One region of the Pseudomonas onubensis genome, then DNA from elsewhere that is predicted to be linked to it. Evidence: riboswitches for the same ligand, from Rfam matches in the RefSeq annotation. Region 1 holds a riboswitch; the other holds the start of a gene.

Evidence for each region. A riboswitch is a leader RNA that binds a small molecule or an ion and turns the genes downstream of it on or off. The one in region 1 is predicted to bind cobalamin.
Region 2: it holds a riboswitch for cobalamin, as region 1 does, so the genes downstream of both, ACTD9P_RS18140 (CbtB domain-containing protein) here and ACTD9P_RS19590 (ABC transporter substrate-binding protein) in region 1, are expected to answer to the same signal.

The regions. Positions count from the first base shown of each region.
Region 1 covers NZ_CBFHAZ010000064.1:20,053-35,116, forward strand. Annotated here, with positions in the region: gene ACTD9P_RS19505 (hypothetical protein) at 1-81, opposite strand, end outside; gene ACTD9P_RS19510 (VOC family protein) at 258-713, opposite strand; gene ACTD9P_RS19515 (BPL-N domain-containing protein) at 840-1,580, shown strand; gene ACTD9P_RS19520 (ABC-three component system protein) at 1,832-2,662, shown strand; gene ACTD9P_RS19525 (ABC-three component system middle component 7) at 2,659-2,880, shown strand; gene ACTD9P_RS19530 (DUF2326 domain-containing protein) at 2,874-4,499, shown strand; gene ACTD9P_RS19535 (hypothetical protein) at 4,811-5,044, shown strand; gene ACTD9P_RS19540 (7(1) septoil knot domain-containing protein) at 5,120-5,419, shown strand; gene ACTD9P_RS19545 (DUF6124 family protein) at 5,457-5,696, opposite strand; gene ACTD9P_RS19550 (SEN1982 family lipoprotein) at 6,138-6,743, opposite strand; gene ACTD9P_RS19555 (nucleotidyltransferase family protein) at 6,871-7,440, shown strand; gene tspO (tryptophan-rich sensory protein TspO) at 7,499-7,939, shown strand; gene ACTD9P_RS19565 (alpha/beta hydrolase) at 7,939-8,880, shown strand; gene ACTD9P_RS19570 (GNAT family N-acetyltransferase) at 8,952-9,407, shown strand; gene ACTD9P_RS19575 (GNAT family N-acetyltransferase) at 9,407-9,892, shown strand; gene ACTD9P_RS19580 (ABC transporter ATP-binding protein) at 9,918-10,682, opposite strand; gene ACTD9P_RS19585 (FecCD family ABC transporter permease) at 10,679-11,683, opposite strand; gene ACTD9P_RS19590 (ABC transporter substrate-binding protein) at 11,680-12,690, opposite strand; cobalamin riboswitch at 12,807-13,000, opposite strand; gene ACTD9P_RS19595 (hypothetical protein) at 13,109-13,738, shown strand; gene ACTD9P_RS19600 (hypothetical protein) at 13,769-14,245, shown strand; gene ACTD9P_RS19605 (YciI family protein) at 14,388-14,780, shown strand.
Region 2 covers NZ_CBFHAZ010000056.1:115-15,178, forward strand. Annotated here, with positions in the region: gene cobM (precorrin-4 C(11)-methyltransferase) at 1-700, opposite strand, end outside; gene ACTD9P_RS18130 (cobalamin biosynthesis protein) at 770-1,162, opposite strand; gene ACTD9P_RS18135 (CbtA family protein) at 1,159-1,860, opposite strand; gene ACTD9P_RS18140 (CbtB domain-containing protein) at 1,872-2,060, opposite strand; cobalamin riboswitch at 2,157-2,377, opposite strand; cobalamin riboswitch at 2,420-2,619, shown strand; gene cobW (cobalamin biosynthesis protein CobW) at 2,712-3,773, shown strand; gene cobN (cobaltochelatase subunit CobN) at 3,777-7,538, shown strand; gene ACTD9P_RS18155 (magnesium chelatase ATPase subunit I) at 7,584-8,582, shown strand; gene ACTD9P_RS18160 (vWA domain-containing protein) at 8,636-9,238, shown strand; gene ACTD9P_RS18165 (OspG family effector kinase) at 9,272-12,568, opposite strand; gene ACTD9P_RS18170 (non-ribosomal peptide synthetase) at 12,860-15,064, shown strand, end outside.

The sequences.
Region 1 (15,064 bases):
CTTGGCGGTTTCGCAGGCTTGGGTGAGGGTGGCCACCAGGCGGCGTTCGAGGCGGGCGGTGTCGCGTTTGGTTAGGGGCATCAAAAGTCCTGAAATTCAAAAAAAGTCATCACATCATCCGGCCCGTATTCACAGATAAGCCAGTTGTTCCCATCGGTTTGAAGTGAAACGCCTTAGACCTGAATGTCACACCGCGCTTCAACAGCGTGCGCTCAGACAGCGCGTAATGGATGTCGCTGCAACCAATGCAACGCCGTTCAAGCAAACGCAGCCACCATAAACGCCTCCAAGCCTTTCTCCTCCAGAATCTCGATGGAGAAATGCCCAAAACGCTTGGGCAACCAAATAATGCGCGTGCCGGACGGCGACTGCAGATCCGCCAGGCTTAACGGCCGGCCGTTTTCATCCTGCGGCTGCACGCCCTCGGCCATCAACTCGGCATAGGCCACCTCGATATCCGGCGTGGTGTAGCAATGCCGATAAATCATGCCCTCACCGTGCGCATCCAACAGCTCGCGCAAGTTGCCCGCCAACGGCTGCACCAGCATAAAACGCTCCTGGCCCATCAACGCCACCGCATACCGCACATGCAGCCCGCCGCGTTCCCACACCTGGGTGTTGGAGATTTTGGCCTTGAGGATCTTGGCGTAATACGCGCAGGTTTCTTCAAGGCTCTCGACCAGTACGTCGACGTGGCTGAACTTCAGCTCCATTACAGGCCCTCTTGGCGAATGTGGTTTCAGGCGACAGTAGCCGATTTACAACTGTTAACGAATTCAAAGACGCGTTCGATATAGGCTTTGAACAGTCCTAACCCCCTGTTCGCTGAGCCCACAACCATGAAACTGCCCGCCATCGCTGCCGCATTTTTTGTACTCACCACCCTGCAATCACCCTGGGCACAGGCCGCAACGCCCATCACCCACGTCGCCATCTACCGTGGCCCGGCGGGCTGCGATGACTGTTCCGAGAACGTCAAAAACGCCTTGCTGCGGCTCAGCCCCAACTACCAGATCGACTTTGTGGGCGCGGATGAAGCCATCGACATCACCCCGCAAAACCTTGCGCGGTATGACCTCTATGTTCAGCCGGGCGGTGGGCAGGATATTCCGGCTGCGCTCGACAGCTTCGGTGATGCACGCGTGGACGCCATTCGAGAGTACGTGGCCAAGGGCGGGCGCTACCTGGGGTTATGCATGGGCGCTTATCTTGCCGATAACAGCAACTTCGGGTTGATAACCCAGGACCTCGACTCCGAAGCCGGGCGGCCGGGGTTTGAAGTGCGCGGGATTGAAGACGCAGCGGTGCGGGTGGTGTGGGATGGCAAGCCGGACAGTGTGTTCTATCAGGATGGGCCGTACTTTCCCAAGGCTGATGGGCGCGCGCCGTATACGGTGATCGCGACTTATCGCAATGGCGATGTGGCGGCGGCGCGGTATCGGTATGAGAAGGGCGTGGTGGTGCTGAGCGGGCCGCATCCGGAGGCGGGGAAGGAGTGGTTTGAGAATGCGGGGATTGCGGTGAGTGAGATGCCGAAGGGGGAGTTGTTTGGGGTGTTGGTGGGGAGGGTTGGGGAGTAATTTTTGTGTTTATGCTTGTAGGGTGGTTGCTGGTTAAGGAGTGTGGCTTTCGGCCAGTAGCAGGCATTCGCAAGACAGTTTTCGTAAGGCTTCCGTGTCCGCCACAAGTATCGTAAAAGTGGTCAGAAACCACCCCGAATAACCCAGCGTTGGCTGCTCTCGACACGGGCGCAAAGCCGTGAGGACCAAGCCAGAGCTAATTCTGAAACATAGGGGGCAGCACGTAGAGGCCTTTGACCGAGTGAGAGACTATGTCTAGCGATCTCATTCCGCTATCATCCGCTCCAGCTTCTTTTGCTCGCTTCGTTCTCAAGGATCAGAGCATGCCCACGAACAAACGCAAGAGTTTCTCCGAAAACATCAATATCATGTTAGTTGGTGAGGTTTCGGCCAAATGTCCTAAATGTCGAAAGCCCCTAATGTACGAGAAGGCCAAGACATCAAATAAAAAATATGAACTTGCACATATCTATCCACTAAATCCTAAGCCTAAAGAGTTAGGGCTTCTCAAAGATGAATTCAGGCTACACGAAAACGTGGATCACCCGGACAATCTCATCGCTCTTTGCATTCTTTGTCATACTGAATTCGACAATCCACGGACAGTTGATGGTTACAGGGAAATGGTCGCGTTAAAGCAGTCAATCATTGAACGTAACCGTCAGTTCAAGCTCATGGATGAGTACGCCATTGAGAACGAAATTGCGAAAATTATTGATGCGCTTGAAGATGTATCAGATGTGGATGTCGAGCTGAGTCTTGAGCCAAAAGAACTCAGCACGAAGATCAATGACACCATGACGCGTCTAACAAAGAACCGCATCAAGGAAAATGTCAGCAATTATTTTTCTTTCGTGCGTAAAAAGTTACAGCTGGTGGAAGCAGAGTCTCCGGACTCATCGACTATGATTTCTCTTCAAGTAAAAACTTACTATTTGCTACAAAGGAAGCAAACACAGAACCAACAAGTAATATTCAAGAATATCGTAGATTGGATTTGTCATCGCTCTGGTTCTGACTCCAATGAAGCCTCGGAAATTATCGCGTCATTTTTTATTCAAAACTGCGAGATTTTTGAATGATCACGCCAAATAAATTTGTATCATTCGCAGAATCGTCTTTGGGCCATGCAGAAAAGGTGCACGCCTCCGTCGAGCAACCCATATCGCTTGGGGAACTGTACAAAAAAACGTCTTCAAGTATAGGTTCCATCGAGCTGTTTCTCTACGCCATAGAAATCCTACATCTTAGCAATATTCTCCAGGTAAACCTCACGACAGGGATTGTTTCAAGATGCTGACCTATATCGACTGCGAGTGGTTCACTGAAAAGCGCATCGCCTTCAAGGAAAAATTAAACATTGTCGTGGGCGATCGCGCCAACTCCAACTCGATTGGCAAGTCAACACTTCTGAAAATCATCGATTTCGTTTGTGGCGGTGACACGCTGATAACCCATAGCAAAGATGTTCCCGAAACACTGGGGCATCACAGCTACATATTCAAGCTTCAATTAGATAAAGGCTATATTTTTGAAAGAAACACCGGCACCCCTACGCTTCTGCATCTTCATGAATCCGATGGTTCCAAGCTCGAACTTAGCATCTCAGCCTATCTAGGCTTCTTGCGACTTCACTACACCAACAGCATTGAAGACCTGAGTTTCCGATCCGTAGTGTCTATGGTTACGCGAGTTTGGGGGCGTGACAACCTAGACGTAAGGAGGCCTCTCCATAATTTCAACCAGGAAAGCGGGTCCCAGTGCATTGATTGGCTGATTAAAGTTTTCAAACGGTTTAGTCCACTGGCAGACATGTCGATACGGCAGGCCAGTTTGCTAGCTGGGCAAAAGTCCCTCAATGCGGCGGCAAAACAAAGCATCATTCCCAAAATCACCAAGACGAAATACAATAAAAATACTGAAGATATTGCGCTCCAGAAAGGCCGCTTGGACAAAATCAGAACTGAAATCTCCAGCTTGGCGATTTCTATCAATGAGTTGATTGACGAAGCCGTTCTAGAGCAAAAAACTCAAAAAAATCAATTGCTCGAAATAAAGATGTCTATCTCTAGCGAGCTTGAGCGAGTCAGAGCCAATCTTGAGGACAATAAAAATATCTCCAAGCGAAGCTTCCAACCGCTGCTTGAAATCATTCCGTCGCTCAACCTAGAAAAACTAGACAGCATTGAGTCTTTTCATAATGGCTTGACTCGTATACTTCGCAAGGAAATTAAAGCAAAAGAGCAAGAGTTGTCCGAACAGTTAGGAATTGTTGATGCCCAGATTTTCACATGCAACGCAGCCATCGCCAAGGCGTTGAAAAACTCTGGCAACGCTGCTTTTATTGTCGACTCGGTAATTGATATCTCCTTGGAACTTTCCAGCCTTACCAAGGAAAACGAGTTGTATGAAAAATTTACTGATATCAAAAGAATAATCAAAAATCTTAAAGTCAGCCTGAAAGAACAAAAAATAGTCATATTGTCAGATATTGAAGGCAGCCTGAACAAAGACATCAAGGGTTTAGTGAACTTCATCTACGGAGAGGTCCGAGCTTCACCTGAACTTGAACTCATGCCGGAAAAATACAGCTATGAAATACCCAAGGATACCGGCACAGGCAAAGCTTATTCGAACCTAATCCTTCTAGACACCTCGTTGCTAAGGCATACCACTATTCCATTCTTGGTTCACGATTCAATTTTATTTAAAAACGTCGAAAACAAAGCGATTGAAAACATACTTCATGTGTACCAGTCTCTGAGTCAGCAAAGCTTCATTTCGCTCGACGGAGAAATCGTAGAATCAACCTCGGCAAAGACACTCGTCGAATCATGCGCCGTACTGTACCTGAACGCCGAGAAGCTTCTTTACACCGTGGACTGGCGCAAAGAGAAAGACAACAACCCAGTCGACTGACTCAAAAATTGCTCTACATGGCAGTCGCACAACCCTGCTGCCATGAGTCGCAAAGCGTCGCTCCGTCCCCCTATTAAATTGGTCTCCATCGTCCTAGGCTTTGTACGAAAAGCTGGCGAGCGACGTTCAGACAAGTACGCCGCACCGACGTGATAGCTCAGCAATGGAGCGCGTTGACCATCTGTGAGATTTCACCGATTGGATTGTCGCCTCTGGCCGAAACCACCCCCTTTCCACGCTAACCGGTCTACCATGGCACCCCCCGGCAGTGGTCCATGCGCTCCCGATCATTTTTTTATCAAGGTATCGCCATGTCCATCGACCAAATCTCCCTCCCCAAAGGCGTAGGCCCTCACGCCACCAAACTGCTTGACGCCATCACCGGCGCTTCCACCCACGAAGAACTCAACCGCGCTGGCGGCAAAGCCGAAGGGTTTGTACTGGGCCTGGAATCCACCAAAGCCATCAAGAGCCAGATTGCCGAATCCTTGTATGTGGCTTACGACGATGCGGCGAGCAACCGTGCGGGTGAGTTGAAGGGTTAAGCACCCGGCACTACAGGAAGTTGCGCGCGCAGGGCGTTAGACTGGGCGCCTTTTATTGCTCAGGATGAGGCTGCCATGTTCAAAGTTGCTCTCGCGTCGCTGCTGCTGGCGTGTGCCTTCGGCGCTCAAGCTGATACGACTGTTGATGTGTCGAAGATTTACGGCAATATCAAGTTCGTCAGTAGCTTCCCGGACTATAAGGTCAAGGTAGTAAACAGTTTCCCTGACCTTAAGGTAAAACAGGTGAGCAGTTTTCCCGATTCGGCCGGCAAGTGGAAAACAGTCGAGAGCTTCCCTGACTACAAGATCCAGATTGTTGACTCCTTTCCTGACTTCACCATTCAGTACGTTGATTCGTTCCCTGGAGTTAATTGAAGGCAGCGCCATCAGCGGCGCTGCCTTAGGCTATTTATCAGCCAGGGCAAGGCGCCTCACGGTCGAGCAATTTGGCCGTGAGCAGCACGCCCAGTTCGCTTAGTTGGTGGATGGCGAGGGCGATGTCGCGGTGTTTGCCGCACAGGTCTTCGGACAGGTCGAGCAGTAGTGTGCTGACGCTGGTGAAGGTTTCGTAGCTGTTGGTGATGAGGGTTTCGGTGCTGGCGTCGGGGACGACGGTGAAGAGGGTGGTTGAGTCAGTTTTTGCTTGAGTCATAACGATATCCTGGTTTTGGCCGCCATCTTTTCGCTACTAAACGAAAAGGTGGCAGCTGTGCGCAGGTTAGTAGACCGGTGGATATCAAAGCCGGCGCGCCCGAGGACGCCCTACGCACAGCCACCATCAAGCACAGACGCAATGTCTGATTGATGAAGCTCATGCACTTTTCAATACCCAACTCAGGCTACTAAACCCGATCACTGAACATTCAGCGACCGAGCCACCTTAGAGACGGCCACCTCAGCACACAAGCTGGCGGATTCTGACGCACGCGTAGGCAATGGAGCAAGGTGGTGCAGGGCATTACATCATCTGTGGTGAGGGAACTTGCTACCGCTGGACCGGGATGGTGCTCCAGTGCGAGGTGTTCTCACTATTTTGGGGCCGCTGCGCAGCCCAGCGGGAGCAAGCTCCCTCGCCACAGGTGAGCTGTACTGGTCAGTAGGCCTGGTTCACCCCAACCCCACGCATGATCGAAAACCGTGGGTCGATCAGCTTTAGCGTTTGCTCACCCTTCAAGCGGCCCACTACCACGGTGTAGGTTTTGGGCACTTCGGAGAGGTTTTCCGGGTTGCGGGCCAGTTTTTCAATCGCCGGGGTGTTGGCCCAGTCGGCGATGGTTTTCTGGCGGATGTCCACGGTCACCACCCAGGATTTATCCACGGCGGCGCCCATCGGGTTGGGGTTGGCGGCGATGTTCTGGATCTTGGCGATTTCATAGCCTTGGGCGTAGCAAAAGCCGGACTCTTGCTGCACGTAGGCGGCGCGGCCGTTGTCGGTGAGGCTGTAGGTGTTGGCGCTTTTGGCCAGCAGACCGGCGTCGGTCAGCGCATCGAAGGCCGGTTGGTTGGCGCTGGAGGTGCCGCTCATGGCGCTGTCACTCAGGGTCACCGGGAAGCGGTTGAACATCGCCGCCTTGATGCAGGAAGCGCCTTCCAGCTTGGGTTGCATCGCGGCTTGAATGTCGGCGTCCGACGGGCTGTCGCTGCAGGCGGTGAGCAGCAAAGCGGCGGTGGTGATGAGGGCCATTTCTCTGATTCGCATCGTTTTATCCTTGACGATTGGTGGCGGGCGGGCAAAGTGTATAGAAACATTGCTGTCACGAAACCCTCCCCGCCGTCGTGTAGGTTCGGTGACTTGAGCCACCCTGAATACACAAGGAATGCCCACCATGACATTGACCGTCAAAACCCTGCTCGACCTGGCCATGGCCAACCCCATCAACGCCGAAATCACCGCGCGCCTGCCCGACCTTGGTGTGGAGCAGTGCATGCTTACGGCGGGCTGCCTGTTCCAGGCCGTCTGGAACCATCAGTCAAACTTGCCTGCGGCTCAGGGCGTAAAGGACTACGACGTCTTTTACTTCGACACCGATCTGTCCTACGAAGCTGAGGACAAAGTGATCCGCGCCGCCGCGCGGTTGTTTGAGGATTTGGGCGTCAGTGTCGAGGTCAAGAACCAGGCGCGGGTGCATCTTTGGTACGGCGAGCGCTTTGGTCGGCCTTATCCACAGTTGCACTCGGCTAAACAAGGCGTGGACCGTTATCTGGTGGCCGGCACGTGCATCGGGCTGGAGATCGACACGGGCGAGGTGTATGCACCCTATGGGTTAGCGGATGTGGAGCAGGGCGTGTTGCGGATTAACCCGCTGCACCCCGAGCCTGAGTTGTTCGCCGCCAAGGCCCGCAGTTATCAGGCGCGCTGGCCTTGGCTCACGATCGTTTCGCCGGATGATTTGTGAACTTTTACCGGTTGCTGACGCGTCCTATGTTGAAATGAACCCTGAGAGTGGATAGCCCATGATCTTTCTGATTTTCCTCATCGCCTGCGGCGCGGCCGCCAGTACCGGCGTCATTTTCAAGCCCGGCCAGTGGTATGAAAGCCTGGTCAAACCCAGCTTCACCCCACCCAATTGGTTGTTTCCGGTGGCCTGGACGGTTATCTACCTGCTGCTCGCCTGGGCGGGCTATCGCCTGACGATGATTCCCGGCAGCCAATTGGCCTTGGGCTTGTGGGCGGCGCAGATTGCGCTGAACACGCTGTGGACGCCGGTGTTTTTCGGCGCGCATAACATCGTGGCCGGGATGGTGGTGATTGTGCTGCTGTGGCTGGTGGTGGCGGCGTTGGTGGTGATGGCGTTGCGGTTGGACTTGATCACCGGCTTGATCCTGTTCCCGTACCTGGCGTGGCTGAGTGTGGCGGCGGCGTTGAATTTCTCGATTTTGCGTAATAACCGCTGATGGCTCATAAACGCTGGCCCGCGAGCGAGGCTGAGCTGGCCCAGATGCGCCAGTTCAATAAAAAGCTGGCCTGGCTGCCGCGTTTCAAAATCCGCAACCGCGTCACGCCGCGTTTGATCCAGGCCCTGTTGCGGGTCAGCCAAGCGATAAAGAAAGCGCCGGTGGCCGAAACCCGATGGGGCGGCTCGGTGCCCGTGCGCATCCTGCGGCCCGAGGGGAAAACCCAAGGCGTGGTGCTGGATATCCACGGCGGCGGCTGGGTGATCGGCAATGCGCAGATGGATGACGACTTGAACCTGGGCATGGTGCAGGCGTGCAGCGTGGCGGTGGTGTCGGTGGATTACCGGCTGGCGGTGGACACGCCGGTTGAGGGGCTGATAGAGGATTGCCTGAATGCCGCGCGCTGGCTGCTCGGCAGTGATGAGTTTGCCGATTTGCCGGTGTTCGTCGTGGGTGAATCTGCCGGTGGGCATCTGGCGGCGGCAACCTTGCTGGCACTTAAGCAATGGCCTGAATTGCTCAAGCGTGTGAGCGGTGCGGTGTTGTACTACGGCGTATACGACTTGACCGGCACACCGAGCGTGCGCACGGCGGGGCCAGAGACATTGTTGCTGGACGGACCGGGAATGGTTGAAGCGCTGCGCATGCTGACGCCGGGCTTGAGTGATGAAGAACGCCGGCAGCCGCCGTTGTCGCCGTTGTATGGCGACTTCACTGGGCTGCCACCTGCGTTAATGTTTGTAGGGGAGTTGGACCCGCTTAAAGACGACACGCTGCTGATCGCCGAACGCTGGGGCATAGCGGCAGAGGTGCAAGCCCATCTGTTACCGGAATCTGCCCATGGGTTTATTCATTTTCCGGTGGCGATGGCGCAGGCAGTGCTTGCCCATAGCCGCGCGTGGATCACGGCTCACATTAAGGTGCAGGCCGCTCAGGACTAGATGAAACCCCCTTTTTTTCACAGCGTCGGTCATCTCAAGCCTTCTTGTCGTCAGTTACCAAGGGCAGTGCGATGTGCGACTTACACGTGACGCTCAGGCTGGCTATCGTCACCGACCTGCCACTGATTTACCGCGGCGAGTTGGCCTACATCCAATGTTGGGAGCCGGCTCACGAGTCCGCATGGCGGCTGCACTTGGAGCAAAACCTGGCCGTGTGGGTCGAGAATTTTGACCGGCTGACAGTGGCAACGCTGGAGGGGCGGTTTGCGGGTTATTCGTTATGGATGCCCGACGCCGATTCTGCCGAGCTTTGCACCATCAGCGTCAGCGAGGCGTACCGGCGTAAGGGCATAGGTCGTGTGTTGCTGGAAGCTTATGCGGTTGCGGCCAAGCGTAGCGGCTTCACGCAACTGCGCTTGAGCGTGCGGGCGGATAACCCGGCCAGGCTGATGTATGAGCAGGCAGGTTTTGTGTGCGTCGGGACGGGCTCCAATGCCTACCTTCTCTACCAGCGAGCGTGCGGGTAATGAACATTCACGCGGTCACCGCTGCCGATATTCCCCAGGTGCTGACCTTTGTGCTGCAAGCGCGTGCCGAGCTTTTCCCTAAGCTCAGCGAAGCGGCGATGCCTGACGACTTGGCGCAATTTGAATCCACCTACCTTGAGGGCGGCGGGCAATTTCTGATCGCGCGTGCAGATGACCAGATCGTCGCGGCGATCGGCTACTTGCCTTATGACGGCCGTTTCCCTCGATTGAATTACCAGGGGTTTAAAACGGTGGAAGTCGTGCGCCTGTTTGTGCGCCCGGCTTTTCGGCGCTTTGGCCTGGCGGGCAGGTTGTATCGCGCGTTAGAGGCGAAGGCAAAGGCGGATGGGGTGGCGGTGGTTTACCTGCACACCCATCCGTTTTTGCCGGGTGCGATTGATTTTTGGCGGTGGCAGGGCTTTGAGGTCATCGACGTCGACGCCGACCCGGTGTGGCAGACGACGCATATGCAGCGGTATTTATAGATCAAGCCAGCTCCCACAGAGTCAGTTAAATTGGGCGCAATCGCAGGATTTGCGCACCATCAAACGGGTCTGTCAGGTAATGCGCCTGTACCCCGAATGTCTCCTGCAACCGCTGCGGTGTCAGCACTTCCAGCGGCTTGCCCAATGCCACCAGGCAGCCGTGATCCAGTACCGCCAAACGATCACAGGTCAGCGCCTGGTTCAGGTCATGCAGCGCAATCAAGGTGGTCACTGGCAGTGCCTGCACGCCTTTCAAAATCGCCAGCTGATGTTGGATATCCAGGTGATTGGTCGGCTCATCCAGCAACAAGATCTGCGGTCGTTGCGCCAATGCGCGGGCGATGTGCACGCGTTGGCGCTCGCCGCCAGAGAGGCTGCGCCAGGCGCGTTGGCCCAGGTGGGTGGCGTCCACATCATGCAGCGCCTGGCGCACGATGGCATCGTCTTCGGCAGACCACGGGCTCAGTGCCGACAGCCAGGGCGTGCGGCCCAGGGCCACGGCGTCGAAGACGCGGATGGCATCGTCGGTGTCGGCCTGTTGTTCCACCACGGCCAATTGCTGCGCGATGCTACGGCGCGACAGGCTGCCCAGGCGCTGGCCGCCCAGCAACACCTCGCCCGACGCAGGTACACGCAACCCGGCGAGCAGTTTGAGCAAGGTAGATTTGCCCGAGCCATTCGGCCCAACAATGCCCAAGGTTTCACCTGGCTGAACTTCAAGGTGAATATCGCGCAGTAACTGCGCTTCGCGCGCTTTAAAGCCCAGGCCGGTGCAACTGAGTACCGTCATCGCGCATTCCTCCGGCCAATCAGGATCAGCGCAAACACTGGCGCGCCGACCAGCGCCGTGACCACACCGACCGGAATCACCTGGCCCTTGATCAAGGTGCGCGACAGCACATCCGCCGCAATCAGAAACAACGCGCCGCCCAGCGCACTGGCCGGCAGCAAGCGCGAATGCCCGGTGCCCAGCAGCAGGCGCACGGCGTGGGGAATCACCAGCCCGACAAAACCGATGGAGCCGACAATCGACACCATCACCGCCGTCACCAACGCCGCGCAACCGACCAGCACAAACTGCACACGCCGCACCGCAATACCCAGTGAAGCCGCCGAGTCGGTGCCGAAGGTGAACGCATCCAGCGCACGCCGATGCCACAAACACACTGCCAAGCCTGCGACCGCTACCGGCACCGCCAGCCATACCGAGGGCCAGCGCACGCCGCTGAGGTTGCCCAACAGCCAGAACATGATGCCGCGTGCCTGTTCGGAACTGGCGGACTTGGTGATCAGGAACGCGGTGAGGGCATTGAACAGCTGCGAGCCGGCGATGCCGGCGAGGATGATCTGGCCGGTGCCGCTGACTGAGCCGCTGGCCCGTGCCAGCAATATCACCAGCGCAAATGCCGCCATGGCACCGACAAACGCGCCGGCTGACAGCGAGATCAAACCGCCGCCCACGCCCATCAACGCCACTAACACTGCGCCGGTCGAGGCGCCGGCACTGATGCCCAGCAGGTACGGATCGGCCAACGGGTTGCGCAGCAGCGACTGCAAAATCACTCCACAGGTGGCCAGCCCTGCGCCACAGGCGGCGGCGACCAGCGCCCGTGTCAGGCGGTAGTTCCACACCACGCCTTCGTCGATCGGGTCGAGCACGTAACCGGCGGCCCACAGTTTGTTGGCGAGCACCTGCAACACCACCTGCGGTTCGATCGCGGTTTCGCCGATGGCGGTGCCGGCGAGCACGGCCATCAGCAACACGGCGAGGGCGAGTAGGGTACGGGTCATTTGGGCAGGTCGTAGCCGTCGATGGCGCTTGCCAGTTGTTCCAGGCCATCGAACATACGGATGCTGGCCTGCAACGCCAGGGCGTCAATAATGATGATGCGGTTGTTTTTCACCGCGTCCATGTTGCGGGTCACCGGGTCGCTGCGCAGGAAGGCGAGTTTCTTTTCATGGTCGTCGGCGGGGTAGCGGCGGCGGTCCATGCGCGCAATTACCAGGAAGGTCGGGTTGGCCTTGGCGATGGTTTCCCAACCGACGGCAGGCCATTCTTCGTCGGACTGCACCACGTTGCGCAGGCCGAGGGTTTGCAGCATGAATTCGGGAATGCCCTTGTGGCCTGCCACGTACGGGTCGGCAGCCATTTCGCTGCTGGAGAACCACACCAGCGCGCTGGCATGCTTGAGGCCTTTGCCTTGCGCGGTGGCGACCGACTTGGCCAGGCGTGCCTTGAGTTCGTCATTCAACTGTTGGCCGCGCGCTTGCACGTCGAAAATCTCGGCCAACTGGCTGATGCTTTTATAGATCGTGTCGATGCGAAACGGCTCCAGCCGCGTGCCGTCAGCGCCCACCAGGTTGTCCTTGCCTTCGCAGTCGGAGGGCAGCACGTAGGTGGGAATCTTCAGTTCATGGAATTGCTCGCGGGTACCGACCACGCCTTGCGGGCCGACCACCCATTCCAGTTCGGCGGCCACCAGTTGCGGGCGTTTGGCGATCACGGCTTCGAAGCTCGGTTCGTTGTCGGCCAGGCGCGCGATCTTGTCGTTCTGCGCCTTGAACTGCGGCAATACGCTGTTGAACCACAGCGAGGTGCCGACCACTTTGTCCGCAACGCCCAGGGCGTAAAGCATCTCGGTGGCGGCCTGGCCGATGGTCACGCTGCGTGTCGGGGCTTGCTGGAAGGTGACACTGCTGCCGCAGTTTTCGACCGTCAGCGGGTAGTGAGTCGGCGTGGCGTGGGCCAGGGCACAAAAGCCCAGGCCAGTGATCAGGGCCGAAACGCGTAGCAGCATGGGGCAATCTCCGAGTGAACCGTACATGAAAACAGGGCAGGTACGGCTCGGAAACACACCTTTGAACGCTGCAGGTTTGCAGGGCACGGATGTCCTTCCCGGACACCCCGCCGGTTAGTGATAACGCTTTGCCGGCAGGTCTCCTGACTGATGCGTCGTCGCCTCGCTCCGGCCTTCCCGGACGTGGTCCAGTGGCAGTGGGGAGCAGGCTCGGCACCTACAGTTGCGGGGGCAGTTTCGATTGGCGCGATGGTCAGCGCTTCGAATTCCCTATTAGTCCCGTTTGGGAACCGGCGCGGTATGGTAGTTCATCGCGTGGTTCAGTGGGAGCTTGATCAGCAATGGGCTGAAATACGATACTGGCCTAGTGATGTCATTCGCCGCGCCTTTTCGATTCGTCCTTGCTCATGGAGAGCTTATGCCTTTTCGCCACGTCCTCGTTTTGACCCAGCTGTGCACTGTGTTGCTGTTGGGTGGTTGCGCCCAGTCAGTTTCTCCACCGCCACCCGCTGCGTCGGTGCCCCTCGAGCCATTGGGGCAGGTGCTGCCTTCGAACCCGGCGCGAACGGGCTGGATCGACCAGATCATCACGCAAGACCCTGTGGTGATCTCGTCGCAAAAGCCCGTCCTCAAACCGGCGCTGGATAACGACGCGCGCATTGCCAAATTGCGTAAACAAGACGGTGGTGTGCTGCCCGAGGGGTATTGGGCGCTCTACAAGCAGAACCTGGAAGCGATGCAGTACGACTTGAACCACCAGCACGACGCGGCCCGTGCCGAATACCTGAACACCTACCGAGATGAGTTGAGCCGCTTGAGCGACGTGACACTTCAAACCATGGCCACTGCGCCCCAGGCGCTGGATGCCCACACCCGAGGCCAGTTAAGCGCACGCCTGAGTGACCGCACCGCGGCCTATATCACCACCAGCAACCAGTCGTTCCGGGCGGCCACCGATGCCCACATCAACCGCATGGCCTTGATGGATCGCCAATACGATGTCTGCGCACGCCAGCCGGATTGCTGGGATGCGCCGGTCAAGCACTAGCCTCGATACGTCATACACAGGGAGCCGGCAATGAATGCTGATCAATGGATTGTTTTGTTCGAGCAGGCCTTTCGTGAAATGGGCGAGAAACTCGAACAGGTACTGCAATTGAACAGTTGCCGCGAGCACTGGATTCAGGCCGAAATCAGTTTGTATGCCTGGTTCAAGCAGGAGCTCAGCATCTGGACCGATTTGCCGATTGGCGAGCGGCGCAAAGCCGACCTGTATGCCCTGGACGACAGCGGTTCAACAAGCATGGTCGCTGAAATCAAGTGCTTGGGCGACATATCCCAAGCCAAGTGCCTGGAGGGCGACTGGTCGGTAAGGGCTGATGTCGAGCGGTTGCGTTCATTCGAATGCCCGGCCCGGTTGTTTGTGCTGGTGATTGCCAAAGGTGAACGTGAGACCAACACCGGGCGGCGCCTTCGCGGGGATGAGTGGGTGGATGGGCGTGAATGCGTCAATATAGACTTGGGGTTTGCCTTGATCCGCCTGTGGGCGCTCTGACTCAGATGCATGCCTGCCGGGCATAAGTCTTATGCCTGCGACTGGCCTACCGCTCGCCCTCAGGGTTGGGGAATGCTTCGTGGCCAATGCTGCAGGTGAAAAAGGCCTGTGCCGCCACGTCGACAGTCCTACGGGTACAAACATGCAAACAAACCGGGTAACGCGCGAGCAAGTGCTTGAGGCGAGTAAGGGCATGCTGCAAAAGCAGTTCTATGTGGTGTTTTCAACGCCAACCGATGGGCTTGGCCCGGTGATGCAGAACTTGCCGATTCACCTTGAGCATCAATGCAAGATCGAGCGCGACGGTATCCTGGTCGCTGCCGGGCCGCATTGGAGTGACGATGAGCAGTATTGGGATGGCGACGGCATGTTTGTGATTCGTGCAACGTCGATTGAGCATGCCAAGGCCATTGCCGCAGAGGACCCGATGCATCAGTGCGGTGCGCGCAGGTTTTCGATTCGGCCGTGGTTGGTGAATGAGGGGCGGTTGAATTTGAAGGTCGATTTTTCTACCGGCAAGGTCACGGTGGACTAATCCACATACACAGCAGATCCAGGGTGGGAGCTGGCTTGAGTGGGAGCTGGCTTGCCTGCGATTGCAGCGTGTCAGCCAAGGATTTGTCACTGATGCACCGCTATCGCAGGCAAGCCCGCTCCCACAGTTGAAGGGGTGTTGCCGGGTTTATTTGTGACCCAGCCACACCGTCTGCGCATTGCAGAATTCACGCACATCCACAAACACCGAAGATCAACGGTGGGAGCCGGCTTGGGTGGGAGCGGGCTTGCTCGCGAATGCAGTCTGCCAGTCGACAAATTTGC
Region 2 (15,064 bases), on a different contig from region 1:
CGCTGAAACCGTCACTGGCCAACACCCGACCCACCACAATCAACGCCGTGCGCCGAAACCCTTTGGCCGCCACCTTCACGGCAATATCCGCCAAAGTGCCCACCACCCAATCCTGATCCGGCCACGTCGCGCGGTGCACCACTGCAATTGGGCAGTCGGCGCCGTAGTGCGGCAGCAGTTCGGCGACGATCTTCTCCAGATGGTTGACCCCCAGGTGAATTGCCATCGTCGTGCCATGTTGCGCCAAACTGTCGAATGCCTCACCTGCCGGCATGCTGGTTTTATCGGCATAACGGGTCAGGATCACACTTTGGGCGATGTCGGGCAGTGTCAGCTCCGTCTCCAGCAACGCTGCGCAAGCCGACACCGCCGTCACCCCTGGGATGATCTGGAACGGTATGCCCAACTCACGCAAACAACGGATCTGCTCGCCAATCGCGCCATACAGGCTCGGGTCGCCGGAGTGCACGCGGGCCACATCCTGGCCGTTGGCGTGGGCTGTCTTGATCAGCTCAATGATCTGCTCCAGGTGCAATTCGGCGCTGTTGACCACCTGTTCGGCCTGATGACCTTGCAGTACCGCCGCCGGTACCAGGGAACCGGCATAGATGATCACCGGGCAACTACGGATCAGCCGTTGGCCCTTGACGGTGATCAATTCCGGGTCGCCGGGGCCTGCACCGATAAAGTAGACGGTCATGGAAGTTCCTGTTGAAAAACGGGCGAGCATGAAAGTTGCTCATGATCGAGGTGGGCAATTATCGGGATTTTAGTCGGCGCACGCCAATGCAAAGGTGGCCTGGGCGGTTTTTTTGCGCGTGATCAACAGGCGGGCAGGGCGATGCGACAACTGTTCAGCCAGGGCCAGTGCCGCGCTTTCGGCGATGCCATAGCAACCGGTATGCGCAAAAGCGACGGCTGACTTGTGGCTCAAACGCTGTGCAAAACCGGCCAATTGTTCTGCGCTGAAACACTGCAAAGGCAGTTCCAGCAGCCGGGCCAGGGCCAGCAGGCCGGGTTCAGCCTGTTTGCGATCAATACTTGCCAGCGCCGTGATGCGTTGGCGTTCAATCCCGGCGTCGGCGAGGGCTGCGTCAAACAGGCCGAGCAGGGCGTGAACATCACAACCCCGCTGGCAGCCCAGGCCGACCACCAGTGTCATGCCGAGTATTGGCCGTCGCGGTTACGGCGAAACAGCCACGCGCTGATCCAGCCCAAGGCCAGCCAGAAGGCGACGTTGGTCAGTTGCGAGGCGATCTTGAACTGCGCTTCCAGGGCTTCGGGTGCCAGCATCGAATGCACTTGCGGTTGCGGCGCGCCGATCACGTGGGGCACGGCCAGGATCGCCACGCCCAGCACCTTGAGCAGCCAGCTACGACCAAACACCAACAGTGCGATACCCGCAGCGGTAGAGGCTGCAGTGCCGATCCACCAGATCTGCCGTTGGGCCAGGTCGGCGGCTGCGGTGCCCGGCAATTCCGGCGGCAGGCCCAGGGTGGGCGCCAGTACAAAAGTTGCGTAACCGGCCAAGCCCCACAACAACCCTTGAGCCGTGCGGGTCGGCGCGCGCAAGGTGTAGAGGCCGGCCAGCATCAGTGCGAAACCGACCGCTACCACCAGGTTGCCGCCGGTGGTCGACAACACACGCTGCCAGCCATTTTCCGGCTCCCAGGCTTCGGCATCGTGGGTGTGGGCTGCGGCGCCAGCGGCGTGTTCGTGCGCCACTTCGGCGACCGGGGCCTTTTCAAAGGTTTCCGCCTGCAAAATCAGCGGGGCGACCCAGAAACTTTGCAGCAGGGTCAGCAACAGGGCAGCCAGCAGGCCAGTGAAACCTGCGGTTTGGGCAATACGCTTGATCATGTCGGCAGCCCTCAGTGGCACGGGAACGCGGCGCTGTGGCGGGTATCGTGGGCGGCGTTGTGCACGGCCTCAATATGCGAGAACCCGGCGAAGTACACCAGGCACGCGCCGAGGATCGACGCGCCGATGGCGGCGCTCAGGCGTTGGCTCAAGGTGGCGGTGCTGCTGGCGGTGTGCGAAGTGCTGCTGATGATCGACATGGCGCGTCCCTTCAGGGTTTCAGGGTGACACGAGCGCATGAAAACCCCGCGAGCCAGGCACGCAGGGTTCCGAACAGCGCCCGCCCACCGCGGGTTTGTTATCTGATTTTTCGGGCCGGTCTCCGGGCTTGCGAGGGGCGCTCTTGGGAGAAGAGGTGGGCCGTATCAAGCATCGCCTTCCCATGCCCTACAGGCACAGTGGTTGTGACGCATCGCTCGCTTACCGTTGCGGGGGCAGCACCGGACTCGTCATTACGCGATGACTCACCGGTTTCCCGTTTCACCCTGTGAAGGGCACCCGAAACAAGATGTGTAGGAGAGCATGGGCGGGCGACGGTAGTCAAATGCCGCGAGCCCCTGTAGCCTTGCACCTTCGAGGTTCTTCGGCCCACGCCGAAGCTAAGAAGGGAACGCGGTACAAGCCGCGGCTGCCCCCGCAACTGTGAAGGGTTTATCTGCCTGCCACGCCACTGCCATAACGGCGGGAAGGCGCAGCCAGCGCGGGTCGCAAGGCCTGCAAACCCCAAGCCAGGAGACCTGCCTCGTAACCGATTTTCTACTTAACCGGGCGGGGTGATCCGGTGACGAAATCCGCTGCTGCGCGCCGTCGCAGGGTCTATCGTCCCGTCTGCCCGCCCCCAAGGGCATCCGATGAAAACACTGGCCAAACTCCCCGTCACCATCGTTACCGGCTTCCTCGGTTCGGGTAAAACCACCTTGCTGCGCCATATGCTCGACAACGCCCAAGGCCGTCGCATCGCCGTGATCGTCAACGAGTTCGGCGAACTGGGCATTGACGGTGAGATCCTCAAGCAGTGCTCCATCGGTTGCACCGAAGAAGAAGCCAACGGCCGCGTTTACGAATTGGCCAACGGCTGCCTGTGCTGCACCGTGCAGGAAGAGTTCTTCCCGGTCATGCGCGAACTCGTGGCACGTCGCGGTGACCTCGACCATATCCTTATCGAAACCTCGGGCCTGGCCCTGCCAAAACCCTTGGTGCAAGCCTTCCAGTGGCCGGAAATCCGCAGCGCCTGCACGGTTGACGCGGTAATCACCGTGGTCGACAGCCCGGCCGTGGCCGCCGGCACCTTCGCCGCCTTCCCGGACCAGGTTGATGCCCAGCGCAAACTCGACCCGAACCTGGACCACGAATCGCCGCTGCACGAGCTGTTTGCCGACCAACTGGCCAGCGCCGACCTGGTGATCCTCAACAAATCCGACCTGATCAGCCCCGAAGACCTGGCCCGCGTGCGCCTGGAAGTCGCCGAGGAACTGCCGCCGGCGGTGAAGATCATTGAAGCCAGCAGCGGTCGTTTGCCGTTGGACGTGCTGATCGGCCTGGGCGCCGGTTCCGAAGAACACATCGACGGCCGCCACAGCCATCACGATCATCACCATGAAGGCGAAGACGATCACGACCACGATGCGTTCGACTCCATCTCCATCGACTTGCCGCAGGCCGACGAAGCACTGCTGCTCGACGCCCTGACCCAGTTGGTGGTGCAGCACGGCATCCTGCGCGTCAAAGGCTTCGCGGCGATCCCGAACAAGCCGATGCGTCTGCTGATCCAGGGTGTGGGCACGCGTTTCGACAAGCACTTCGACCGCGCCTGGGGCGCCGACGAAGCGCGCATCACACGCCTGGTGCTGATCGGCCAGGAACTGGACGCGGCGGGCCTTGAAGCGCAATTGCGCGCAGCGCTCAGCGTTTAACCCATGCACCTGCTCAGGACTCAGCCGGGCGGTTTCGTTTCGGACGACAATATTGCCGACCTTGGCCAAACCCCTGCCGAGCTGGTCATCCTGTGCAGCGGTGATTCCAGCCTTGCACTGTTGGCCGAGGCTGGCCAGCAGTTGCCGGACGACTACCCCAGTTTTCGCCTGGCCAACCCCATGCAGGTGCAGAACCACGCCTCGGTCGACCTTTACGTCGACGAGGTGCTGCGCCACGCCAAGGTCATCCTGATTTCGCTGCACGGCGGCATCGGCTACTGGCGCTACGGCATTGAGCGGCTGGTGGAGTTGGCCGAGCGCGGCGTGCAGTTGATTCTGGTGCCGGGCGATGATCGCCCCGACCCGGAACTCAGCGGCTTAAGCACCGTTGGCATGGCTGAGCGCGACCGCCTCTGGCACTTCCTGCGCCAGGGCGGTTTGGGCAATGCGCTGGATTTCTACCGTTGCCTGGCCAGCAGCCACCTGGGCCGCGACTACACCTGGGACGAGCCGCAAACCCTGGCGCGCACGGCCATTTATCACCCGTATAAACCCCACCCACGGCTGAACGACTGGCAGGCCGATTGGCACGCCGACTGGCCGGTGGCGGCGGTGTTGTTCTACCGCTCGCACTTGCAGGCGGCCAACACCGGTTTTATCGATGTGTTCTGCCAACGCTTGCAGGCGGCGGGCCTTAACCCGCTGCCGGTGGCGGTGGCCAGTTTAAAAGAGCCCGGCTGCCTGACGGTGGTCGAGGACTTGCTGGATGAAGTGCAGGCGGCGGTAATTTTGAACACCACCGGCTTTGCCCAGTCCAGCCCGGAAGCCCCGCACCTGCGCCCGTTTCGCCGCAATATCGCGGTGATCCAGGCGATCTGCGCGCAAGACAACCAGCCCGGCTGGGAGGCCAGCGAACAAGGCCTTGGCCCGCGTGACCTGGCCATGCACATTGCCTTGCCGGAGCTGGACGGGCGCATTATCAGCCGGCCCATCAGCTTTAAAGATTTAGCCTGGCGCAGCGAGCGCAGCCAATCCGACGTGGTGTGCTACCGCGCAGCGCCCGAGCGCATGGATTTTGTCGCTGAGCTGGCGCGGCGCTGGGTCGAACTGGCGCGGGTGCCGAATGCCGACAAACGCATCGCACTGATCCTCGCCAATTACCCGACCCGCGATGGCCGCATCGGCAATGGCGTAGGCCTGGACACCCCGGCGGCAGCGCTGAATATCCTGCGGGCGCTGCACGCCGAAGGTTACCCGGTGCCGAGTGAGTTGCCCGCCAGCGGCACGGCCTTGATCCATGAGCTGCTCGGCGGCGTCACCAACGACCTCGACAGCCTCGACCTGCGCCCGTGCCATCAAAGCCTGGGCCTGGACGACTACGAGGCGATGTTCCAGCGCTTGCCCGAGGCCAATCGGCAAGCCGTATTGGAACGCTGGGGCGCGCCGCACAACGACCCGATGTGCCGCGACGGGCGCATGATGATCGCCGGCCTGCGCCTGGGCCTGACCTTCGTCGGCATTCAGCCGGCACGCGGTTATCAGGTGGACCACAGCGCGGTGTACCACGACCCCGACCTGGTGCCGCCCCACGGCTACCTGGCGTTCTACTTCTGGTTGCGCCACACCTATGGCGCCCATGGCGTGATCCATGTGGGCAAGCACGGCAACCTTGAATGGCTGCCGGGCAAGGGTGTCGGGCTATCGCAACATTGCTGGCCGGATGCGCTGCTCGGGCCGTTGCCGAATATCTACCCGTTTATCGTCAATGACCCAGGCGAGGGCGCCCAGGCCAAGCGCCGCACCCAGGCGGTGATCATCGACCACTTGATGCCGCCGCTGACCCGCGCCGAAACCTACGGCCCGCTGCGTAACCTGGAGCTGTTGGCGGACGAGTACTACGAGGCGCAATTGCTCGACCCGCGCCGCGCCCTTGAGCTGCAAAAAGACATTCTCAAGCTGGTGCGCGAAACCCGTATCGACCAGGAACTGGAGCTGGATAACGACGCCGACGCGGCAGTCTGGCTGCCGCGCCTGGACACCTACCTGTGTGACTTGAAGGAATCGCAGATCCGCGACGGCCTGCATATCTTTGGCGAGTCGCCCGACGGCCGCCTGCGTATCGACACTTTGCTGGCCCTGCTGCGCATTCCCCGTGGCGATGGCCGTGGCCCGCAATCGAGCCTGCTGCGGGTGTTGGCCAAAGCCTTCGACCTGGGTTTCGACCCACTGGACTGTGCCTTGGCCGAACCCTGGACCGGGCGCCGCCCCGAGGTGTTGCAGAAGATCGATGCGCAGTTGTGGCGCACCGCCGGCGACACCCGTGAACGCCTGGAACTGTATGCCGCGCGACTGATCGAGCAGGCACTGGAAGGCCCGCTCGAACAGCTAGAAGAACCCGGTTGGGAGGACGTGAAGTCGGTGATCGAGAGCCTGCGCATTGTTGTCGCGCCGCGCCTCGACGCCTGTGGCCCCGCCGAAATGCGCGGCCTGCTGGATGCCCTCAGTGGTCGCTTCGTACCGGCTGGCCCCAGCGGTGCGCCAAGTCGTGGCCGCCTGGACGTGCTGCCCACCGGGCGTAATTTCTTCAGCGTGGATGTGCGCAACCTGCCCACCACCACGGCCTGGCGCATTGGCTTTCAATCCGCCAACCTGATCCTTGAGCGGCACTTGCAAGACCATGGCGACCACCTGCGCCAGCTCGGTCTGTCTGTATGGGGCACCGCCACCATGCGCACCGGTGGCGACGATATCGCCCAGGCCATGGCGCTGATGGGCGTGCGGCCGGTGTGGGCCACCGGCAGCCAGCGCGTGGATGACTTTGAAATCCTGCCGATCAGCCTGTTGGATCGCCCACGAGTGGATGTGACGCTGCGCGTGTCCGGGTTCTTCCGCGATGCCTTTGCCAACCTGATCCGCCTGTTCGACGCGGCGGTGCAGGCGGTGGCGGCGCTGGATGAGCCGGACGACATGAACCCGCTGGCGGCCAAGGTGCGCAGTGAGCGTGAAGCGCTGCTCGCGGCGGGCCTGGACGAGGCGGCGGCTGCGAAGCAGGCGGGCTGGCGCATCTTTGGCGCCAAACCCGGTGCCTATGGCGCGGGTGTGCAGGGCGCGATTGACGGCCGCCTGTGGCAAAGCCGCGAAGACCTGGCCGAGGTCTACCTGAACTGGGGCGGCTACGCCTATGGGGGTGCCGATGAAGGCACCGCTGCCCGCGAACAATTCGCCCAGCGCCTGAGCCAGGTGCAGGCGGTATTGCAAAACCAGGACAACCGCGAACACGACTTGCTCGATTCCAACGATTACTACCAGTTCCAGGGTGGCATGCTCGCCGCCGTGGAAACCCTGAGCGGCGACAAGGCCGCCAGCTACCATGGTGACCACAGCCAGCCGGACCTGCCGAAGATCCGCACCTTGAAGGAAGAGCTCAACCGGGTGATCCGCTCCCGCGCCGCCAACCCCAAGTGGATCGACGGGGTGAAACGCCACGGTTATAAAGGCGCATTCGAGATGGCGGCCACGGTGGACAACCTGTTCGCATTCGACGCCACCACCGCGCTGATCGACGATCACCAATACGCCTTGCTTGCCGACGCTTACCTGCTCGACGCCGACACCCGCGCCTTTGTGCAACAGCACAACCCGGCGGCACTGCGCGACATGACCGAACGCATGCTCGAAGCCCAGCAGCGCGGCATGTGGCAGGAGCCGGGCGCGTACCGCGAGGCGTTGGAAAACCTGTTGCTGGACATAGAAGAAGACAGCTGACCGATCGCTCGCCACAAGAAATAGCAGAATTTAAAGAGAGCAGGTATGACCGATATTCCCCATTTCCCGCTGTCCGCCGTGGTCGGCGCCGATGAGCTGAAACTGGCGCTGTGCCTGACCGCCATCGACCCGAAAATCGGCGGCGTGCTGATCGAAGGTCCGCGCGGCATGGCCAAGTCGACCCTGGCGCGTGGCCTGGCGGACCTGCTCGCCAGTGGCCAGTTCGTCACCCTGCCATTGGGCGCCACCGAAGAGCGCCTGGTCGGTACCCTGGACCTGGACGCCGCGCTGGGCGAGGGCCGCGCACAATTCTCCCCGGGCGTATTGGCCAAGGCCGATGGCGGCGTGTTGTATGTCGATGAAGTCAACTTGTTGCCTGATCATCTGGTCGACTTGCTGCTGGATGTGGCCGCCAGTGGCACCAACCTGATCGAGCGTGATGGCATCTCCCATCGCCATTCGGCGCGCTTTGTGCTGATCGGCACCATGAACCCGGAGGAGGGTGAGTTGCGCCCGCAACTGCTCGACCGCTTCGGCTTCAATGTGGCGCTGAGCGGGCAGACCCTGCCCAACGAGCGCGGGCAGATCATCCGGCGCCGCCTGGATTTCGACAGCGACCCGACTGCGTTCTGCAGCCAATGGGCTGAACCACAGGCGGCGCTGCGTGAGCGTTGCACCCAGGCGCGCCAGCGGCTCGACAACATTGAACTGGACGATCAGGCCCTGGCGCAGATCACCGAGCGTTGTTTTGCCGCCGGTGTCGATGGCTTGCGTGCCGACCTGGTCTGGTTGCGCGGCGCCCGTGCCCATGCTGCCTGGCGCGGCGCGGCTGCTATCGCCGAAGAAGATATTGAAGCGGTGGCTGAGTTCGCCTTGCGTCATCGCCGGCAACCGCAGTCAGCGTCGACAAGCCCGCCCGATCAAGGCCAGGCAGCAAAACCGTCTGACCCGACACCCGGCCAGGGCCAGTGGGGCGATATGCCCGCACCCGCATTGCCCACGGGCGCCCGCCGGGAAGTGCCCGCCTGGCCAAAAAAGCCCTAGGCATCCGCCCTCGACCTGACGCGGGGGCGGATGCACGACCCAAGGCAGGGCGACTGGAACACGGCAGGCACGGCAAGGCGCGCAGTGCCCAGCGTGGCGCGATCAATTGGCCGGGCACCTTGCTCGGTGGTCGCCCACACAGCCGTGAGGATCTGCTCTATCACCTGCGCAGCCGCGCGGCCCATGAGCTGTGGCTGGTGATTGTCGATGCCTCGGCGTCCACCCGCCGCCATGGCGCACTGAGCGACGCCAAAGGCCTGCTCGCCCAGCTGTTTGACGACGCCTATCGGCAACGCGCGCGCATGGCGTTATTGACCGCCAGCGGCCAATCGCCCAAGTGGCAGGTGCAGGGGCTCAAGGCTGCCCAAAGCTTGACCGGCTGGTTGGCACAGTTGGGTGCCGGGGGCGGCACACCGTTGCTGGCGGCGTTGTCCGAAGCCGGCCACTGGCTGCACGTGCGCCGCCAGCGTTACCCGGCCGAGCAGCAACGGCTGCTGGTGATCACCGATGGGCGGCTCAAAGATATCGCTGGGTTGCCCGTGCTCGATTGCCCTGGAGTACTGGTGGATATCGAGCGCGGCCCGATCAGGCTGGGCCGGGCTAGGCAGTTGGCGATGGCGTTGGGCGTGGACTATCTGCCGATCGATACGTTGTAAGGACTGAAACAACGCCGCCCAGCGACCGGATGTTTAAACCGGCGGACTTAACAAGTCATCAAAACTCTCAAGCATCTCCTCCTTTGCCATTTTGTAGATCCTCATCTCCATTTTATAAGTCCGGCTACCCGGTACGAGCTGCTCCGGCGGGAGTGACTGGATATCAATCGGATAGATTTTTTGGTCTTTGGCACTGTAGAGGAAGTTCTGCAGCACTAGATCCTGATGGAATATTCCCCTACTTTCCATGTCGATCAATGTCTGTTCAAGCAGACCTTTGACGTCAGCGGACAGGCTATGTTTACTGACTTTTGATAGCGGTACGCCGTCCAGCTTCCCCATCTTTATATAGGCGCGGCCGTCCTCAATGATGCTCGTCGCAAACCCATCCCCGTAATACCGGTTGAGCGCGTTCACTTCGGTGTCCAGGTCAATACCGGAAGGCCGTGAGGAGAGCAGACCAAAGTCTTTGTACACGTGTTTTCCGTCCAGGCTTTCGTAGACGACCGCCTCGGCGCCGCTGTCGATCTTGCGGCCAATGTCTGATTTGACCTGAGTCGGGAGTGCATCCTGTCGCGGTTGCTTGGCATCATTGTCTTGAGGCGGGCCGGGTCGCTTGCGAGACTGCGGCGCCAGGTAAATGTCCATTTCAGGATCCCAGTGCGGGTTCAATGGTGGCTCCAGTGTGATTCCACCGGGCGCACCCAACCGTTGCCATTGATCACCCTGGATATGCTGGAGGAGCAATTCGGTTTGCCGATTGTTGTGATACACCCGCGCCTGCACGCCGCCGCCTTCTGTGCGCGAGACCTGTCGAACCTCATAGACCGCTGTTTTACCGCTGCTGTCGGTATGGCGGATATACGACAGGTGCCCGTCGGCTGCGACATACACGCCCTGACTATTGCGTGTAAGCCCGGCGATGCGGGATTCGGGCACACTGAGATGACCAAACAGCGCATAGCTCAGATCTTGCCGCCCGGCATTGCGTGCCGTCTCCACGTTCCCCGCCACAGCCTGGGTCGCGACCGTGAAATCGTCGAGCGGGCTGCCATACGGTCGCATTGTATTGGTATCAAATGAATACCAATGGCCGTTCTTGAGTACCGCAGCGCTTTCCACCGTCCGGCCAGCTACCTTGAGGCTGCCGGTTGCCGCAGCGTCATACTGCTTGCTGATCGCCTTCAACAGGTCGTAGCTGCCGGTAGCGCCTCTGAGCTCGTTCACTGCTTTGACGCCTTTGGACAGCAGAAACAGACCAGCACTGCCCGCAAACTTGACCAGATCACCCACGCCACCCACGGGGTTGAGTACGTCGATGGCCGCCACGCCAACCACCTTGGCGACCTGCAATGCCTTGCCGGCGGTGGACAGCAGAGAACGGCCGACCTTGAGCAGTTTTCCTGCGGTTGCGGTGCCGGCGGTCAAAAAGCCGAAAACATCCAGTAAGAGATCGACTGCGCCCGCGCCATGCTGGCCGTTCTGAAAATTGACAATGGCGGACCTGAACGGAATCAGGTTTAACAAAAACTCGCTCAACTGCGCGTTCGCCTTGTCCAGGGCCGTCTGCCCGCGCGCCTGCTGTTTGATAACAGGATCGTCAAGGTCCAGGTGCTCGACAAACGCCGAGGCGATCACCTGGGATCGAGCGCTGGTAAAACTATTCCAGGGTGAGTCATTCAGCGGGCGTTCACGCTCCAGGCTCTGTGCTGCATCCGCCGGGGTGAACACTTTGGTGGTAAAAACGGTGTTGGCGTTCCTGGTTTCCTTAACCCTTGCGCTGTACAGGCTCGTCGTTTCAATCACACCCTTGTTGAAGTCGATGACATAGGCCTGTCGGTTGGCACCGCGCTGCGTCTTGACCAGCAGGCCCGGGTTATTTGGGCCATGGGTATTATTGAAATGACCATCCATGACGTATGAGCCTTCCTGGAAAAAACTGACTTTTCCAAACTCGAAGTTCTTTCGATCCTCAAATGGCAGTTGCGAGATCATGTGCCTGACCGTGGTATTGACCGCGGCTTTTTTATCCTTGACGGCGGCGCTGAATTGCCTTTCGAATTCAGCCGGCACGCCAAACTGCGGGTTTGCGTTCAACAGCGTTAACACCCCGCGCAATGCATCGGACTTGAGCGAGCTGCTGGGTTCATGTGCCTTGAAGGGCCTGGGTTCCAGCCAGTCGATCATGGCGATATCCAATAGCGAAAGTGTGCCCCGTTCAATCGCCACGTAATGTTGATCAACAGAAAATATTTTTTCCTGGAAGAACCCGCCGAGGTCGCCAAATCGCGCCTTGAGTGCGGCCAGTGCGATCGCCTCACGCGTGGGTAATCCTTTGTCCAGTGCCTCAGAGGCCGTGAGCCGGGTGTGGAGCTGCGCGTTGAAGTGGGTTCTTACCGATTCAAGTTGGGCGGGAGGGTAGTTGTCATCGGGTGTTTTGGTGAGTATTCCATTCGCAATCGCCCAATCGAGCAGCGCCGTCGCTTGTGCCGTTTGGCTGATCGCCGGGTCCGCCCGCTGAGCCTGTTCAGCCGCGCTCATGACTTGGGCAAACGTCATGCCGGGGACTTTGCCCGGTGTCTGCGCCTCAATCGTCATGGCGGCAATCGTCAGACTGGCCCATGCCTGGCTGCCGATTTTTACCGTCGGGGGAATGTCTTTGATCAGAAACTGCGGCGCCGATCTGGCCAGCAACAGGTAAGCACCGACGCTCGCCAGCGCCGCGCTGGTTCTGCCGGTGCGGCTTAAATGGTTGGCCAGGTTGTCCACGACCGTAGACGCATGCCGCCCGCCCTGTGTATCAGGGGCCAGATCGAAGCCGGCGACGGTGTTGCGAGCGGGCGCGGTAATCGACTCAGGGTCCATCTGCAATGCGATTGCCGCCAGCAGGTAATCCGTCACGCTGCTATCACTGTCGATGCCTTGCATGCTCTGTTGCAGGGCTTTGCCCATCAGTTGCCCTTGCGGCGAGCCGACCAGCGCTTCGAGGATCTTGGCAGGGTCGTTCCCCGCGCCTGCCGGGAGCGGCTGGCGATAACGCAGGAACTCCAGAACGCCGCCTTTGGTTTGCATCACCAACGGCTGCTCGCCCAGCGCGTGTTGGTGGTTCAACGTAAGAAGGCGCAAGCGCCGCTGTTCGTCGGTATCCAAAGGGATCGGCCAGGACAACGCGCCTCCCAGACTACCCAGAGGGGGCTTCGTGGTGCCGGCGGACACGTTACTGGCGCTGCTGTGGAGGTCGACTGGGTTGCCGGTTACAGACTCTGCCTTTGGGCTGCTCTCGAGTGGCAGGGGCTGGGTACGCAGCGGCAGGTGAGCGATGGTCGTCATGAGGTTCAGGTCCTGGGTAGAGACGCGTATTTGACGCCTCTGGGTGCCGGAATCGGGTGCGCGGGTTCCACCCTGACTGTTAGGCCATATGTCTGCGTAGAGAGCCGCTTTGTCCCCGCTTCCCATGTCACCCCCTGCCTGCCAAATCCCTTAATTTTCCAAGCCTGCCGCAAGCCACCCCAGGCCCCCGGCTGCGCCCGCGTTTTCTTTCCGGCGCCCAGCACACCCGCTTCAAACGGCAGCTGAATACGGACGTTCTCCTCAACCGTGACTTATCAGGCAGGTTACCCCATGCAGTTCAGTGAATTATTGGCAGCGATTTCCACCCATGCGATCCGTCTTCAATTGGAGGAAGGCGACCTGATTATCCTCGGCGATGACCAAGCCCTGGATGACGCGCTGTGGGATCAACTGATCGCGCACAAACCCCAACTGCTTGCCTTTGTGGCTGAACACGGGGGTGACTGGCTCAGCCCGGCCTACCGCATTACCCCGGACATGCTGGCACTGGTCACACTCGACCAGCCCGCCATCGACCGTATTGTCGCCGCCATCCCCGGAGGCGCTGCGAATGTGCAGGATATCTACCCGCTGGCGCCGCTGCAGGAAGGCATGCTGTACCACCACCTGTCGGCGCAGCAGGGTGACCCCTACGTGTTGCACGCGCAGTTTGTATTCGACAGCCGCGCGCGCCTCGATGCGTTTGCCGAGGCGCTGCAATGGGTGATCGACCGCCATGACATCCTGCGCACTTCCATGGCCTGGGAGCGTCTGGACGAACCGCTGCAAGTGGTGTGGCGCAAGGCAACCCTGGCCTGCGAAGAAGCGCATTTTACCGACGGCGACCGCCTGGCGCAGTTGCTCGCCCGCTATGACGCCCGCAGCTACCGCATGGACCTGGGCCAGGCACCGTTGCTGCGCCTGGTTTACGCCAATGACCCGGCCAACCAGCGCGTGGTGGCGATGCTGTTGTTCCACCACACCATCCTCGACCACACCGCGCTGGATGTGGTGCGCCATGAGATCCAACGGTATCTGGCCGGTGAGCAAGCCCAGGCTGCTGAGCCGGTGGCGTTTCGCAGCTATATCGCCCAGGTGCGCCATGGCGTCAGTGAACAGGCGCATCAGGCGTTCTTTCGCGACATGCTGGCGGATATCGATGCGCCAACCTTGCCTTTCGGCCTGCAGGATGTGCAAGGCGATGGGCACGGCATCGATGAAGTGCGCGTGCCCGTCGACAGCAGCCTGAGCCGGCGCCTGCGCAGCCTGGCGCGGCCGTTGGGCGTCAGCGTGGCGAGCATCATGCACCTGGCCCTGGCACGCGTACTGGGCGTGGTGTCCGGGCGCGATGCCGTGGTGTTCGGCACGGTGATGCTCGGCCGCATGGGCGCCGGCGATGGCGGTGAACGCGCGCTGGGTATGTTTATCAACACCTTGCCGCTGCGCGTGGATGTAGGCGAGCAGGGCGTGCGCGCCGGGGTCAAGGCCACCCACGAACGCCTCACCACCTTGCTCAATCACGAGCATGCATCCCTGGCGTTGGCCCAACGTTGCAGCGGTGTGGCGGCGCCGACACCGCTGTTCAGTGCGATGCTCAACTACCGTCACAGTGCCGCCACCGACATGGCGGCGGTGATCGAGGTGGCCGAAGGCATCCAGGTGCTGGGCGCCGAAGAGCGCACCAACTACCCGCTGACAGTCAACGTCGACGACCTGGGTGAAGACTTTGCGCTGACGGTGATGGTCGATGCGTCCATCGGCGCGCAACAGGTCGCCGGTTACCTGCACACAGCCCTGCATAGCCTGGCCGAGGCCCTGGAACAGCGACCGGATATGCCGCTCTGCGGCCTGAATATCCTGCCTGACACCGAACGTCACCATCTGCTGCACCGCCTCAATCAAAGCCCCGCGCACTACCGCGACACCGTCCTGATTCACGCGCAAGTCGAAGCCCACGCCGCCGCTCAACCCAACGCCATCGCCCTGCGTTTCGACACCCAGCGCATCACTTACCGCCAACTCAACGAACGCGCCAACCAGGTCGCCCACCGCCTGCTGGCCCAGGGCATTCGCGCCGATGACCGCGTGGCGATCTGCGTGGAACGTGGCCCGGAAATGATCATCGGCCTGCTCGGCATCCTCAAGGCCGGCGCCGGTTATGTGCCCATCGACCCGGCTTACCCGCTGGAGCGCATCGCCTTTACCCTGGCCGATAGCGCGCCATTGGCGGTGTTGGTGCAAGCCAACACCCAACATCTGGTCGGTGATTTGACCCGCATCGACCTCAACAACCTGCGCGCAGAATCCATCGTCAACCCGCGCGTCGCGCTCAGCCCGGCCCACCTCGCCTATGTGATCTACACCTCCGGCTCCACCGGCCTGCCCAAAGGCGTGATGATCGAACACCGCCAGGTGGCGCGGCTGTTCACCGCCACCGAGCATTGGTTTGGCTTTAACGCCAACGATGTGTGGGCGCTGTTCCATTCCTTCGCGTTC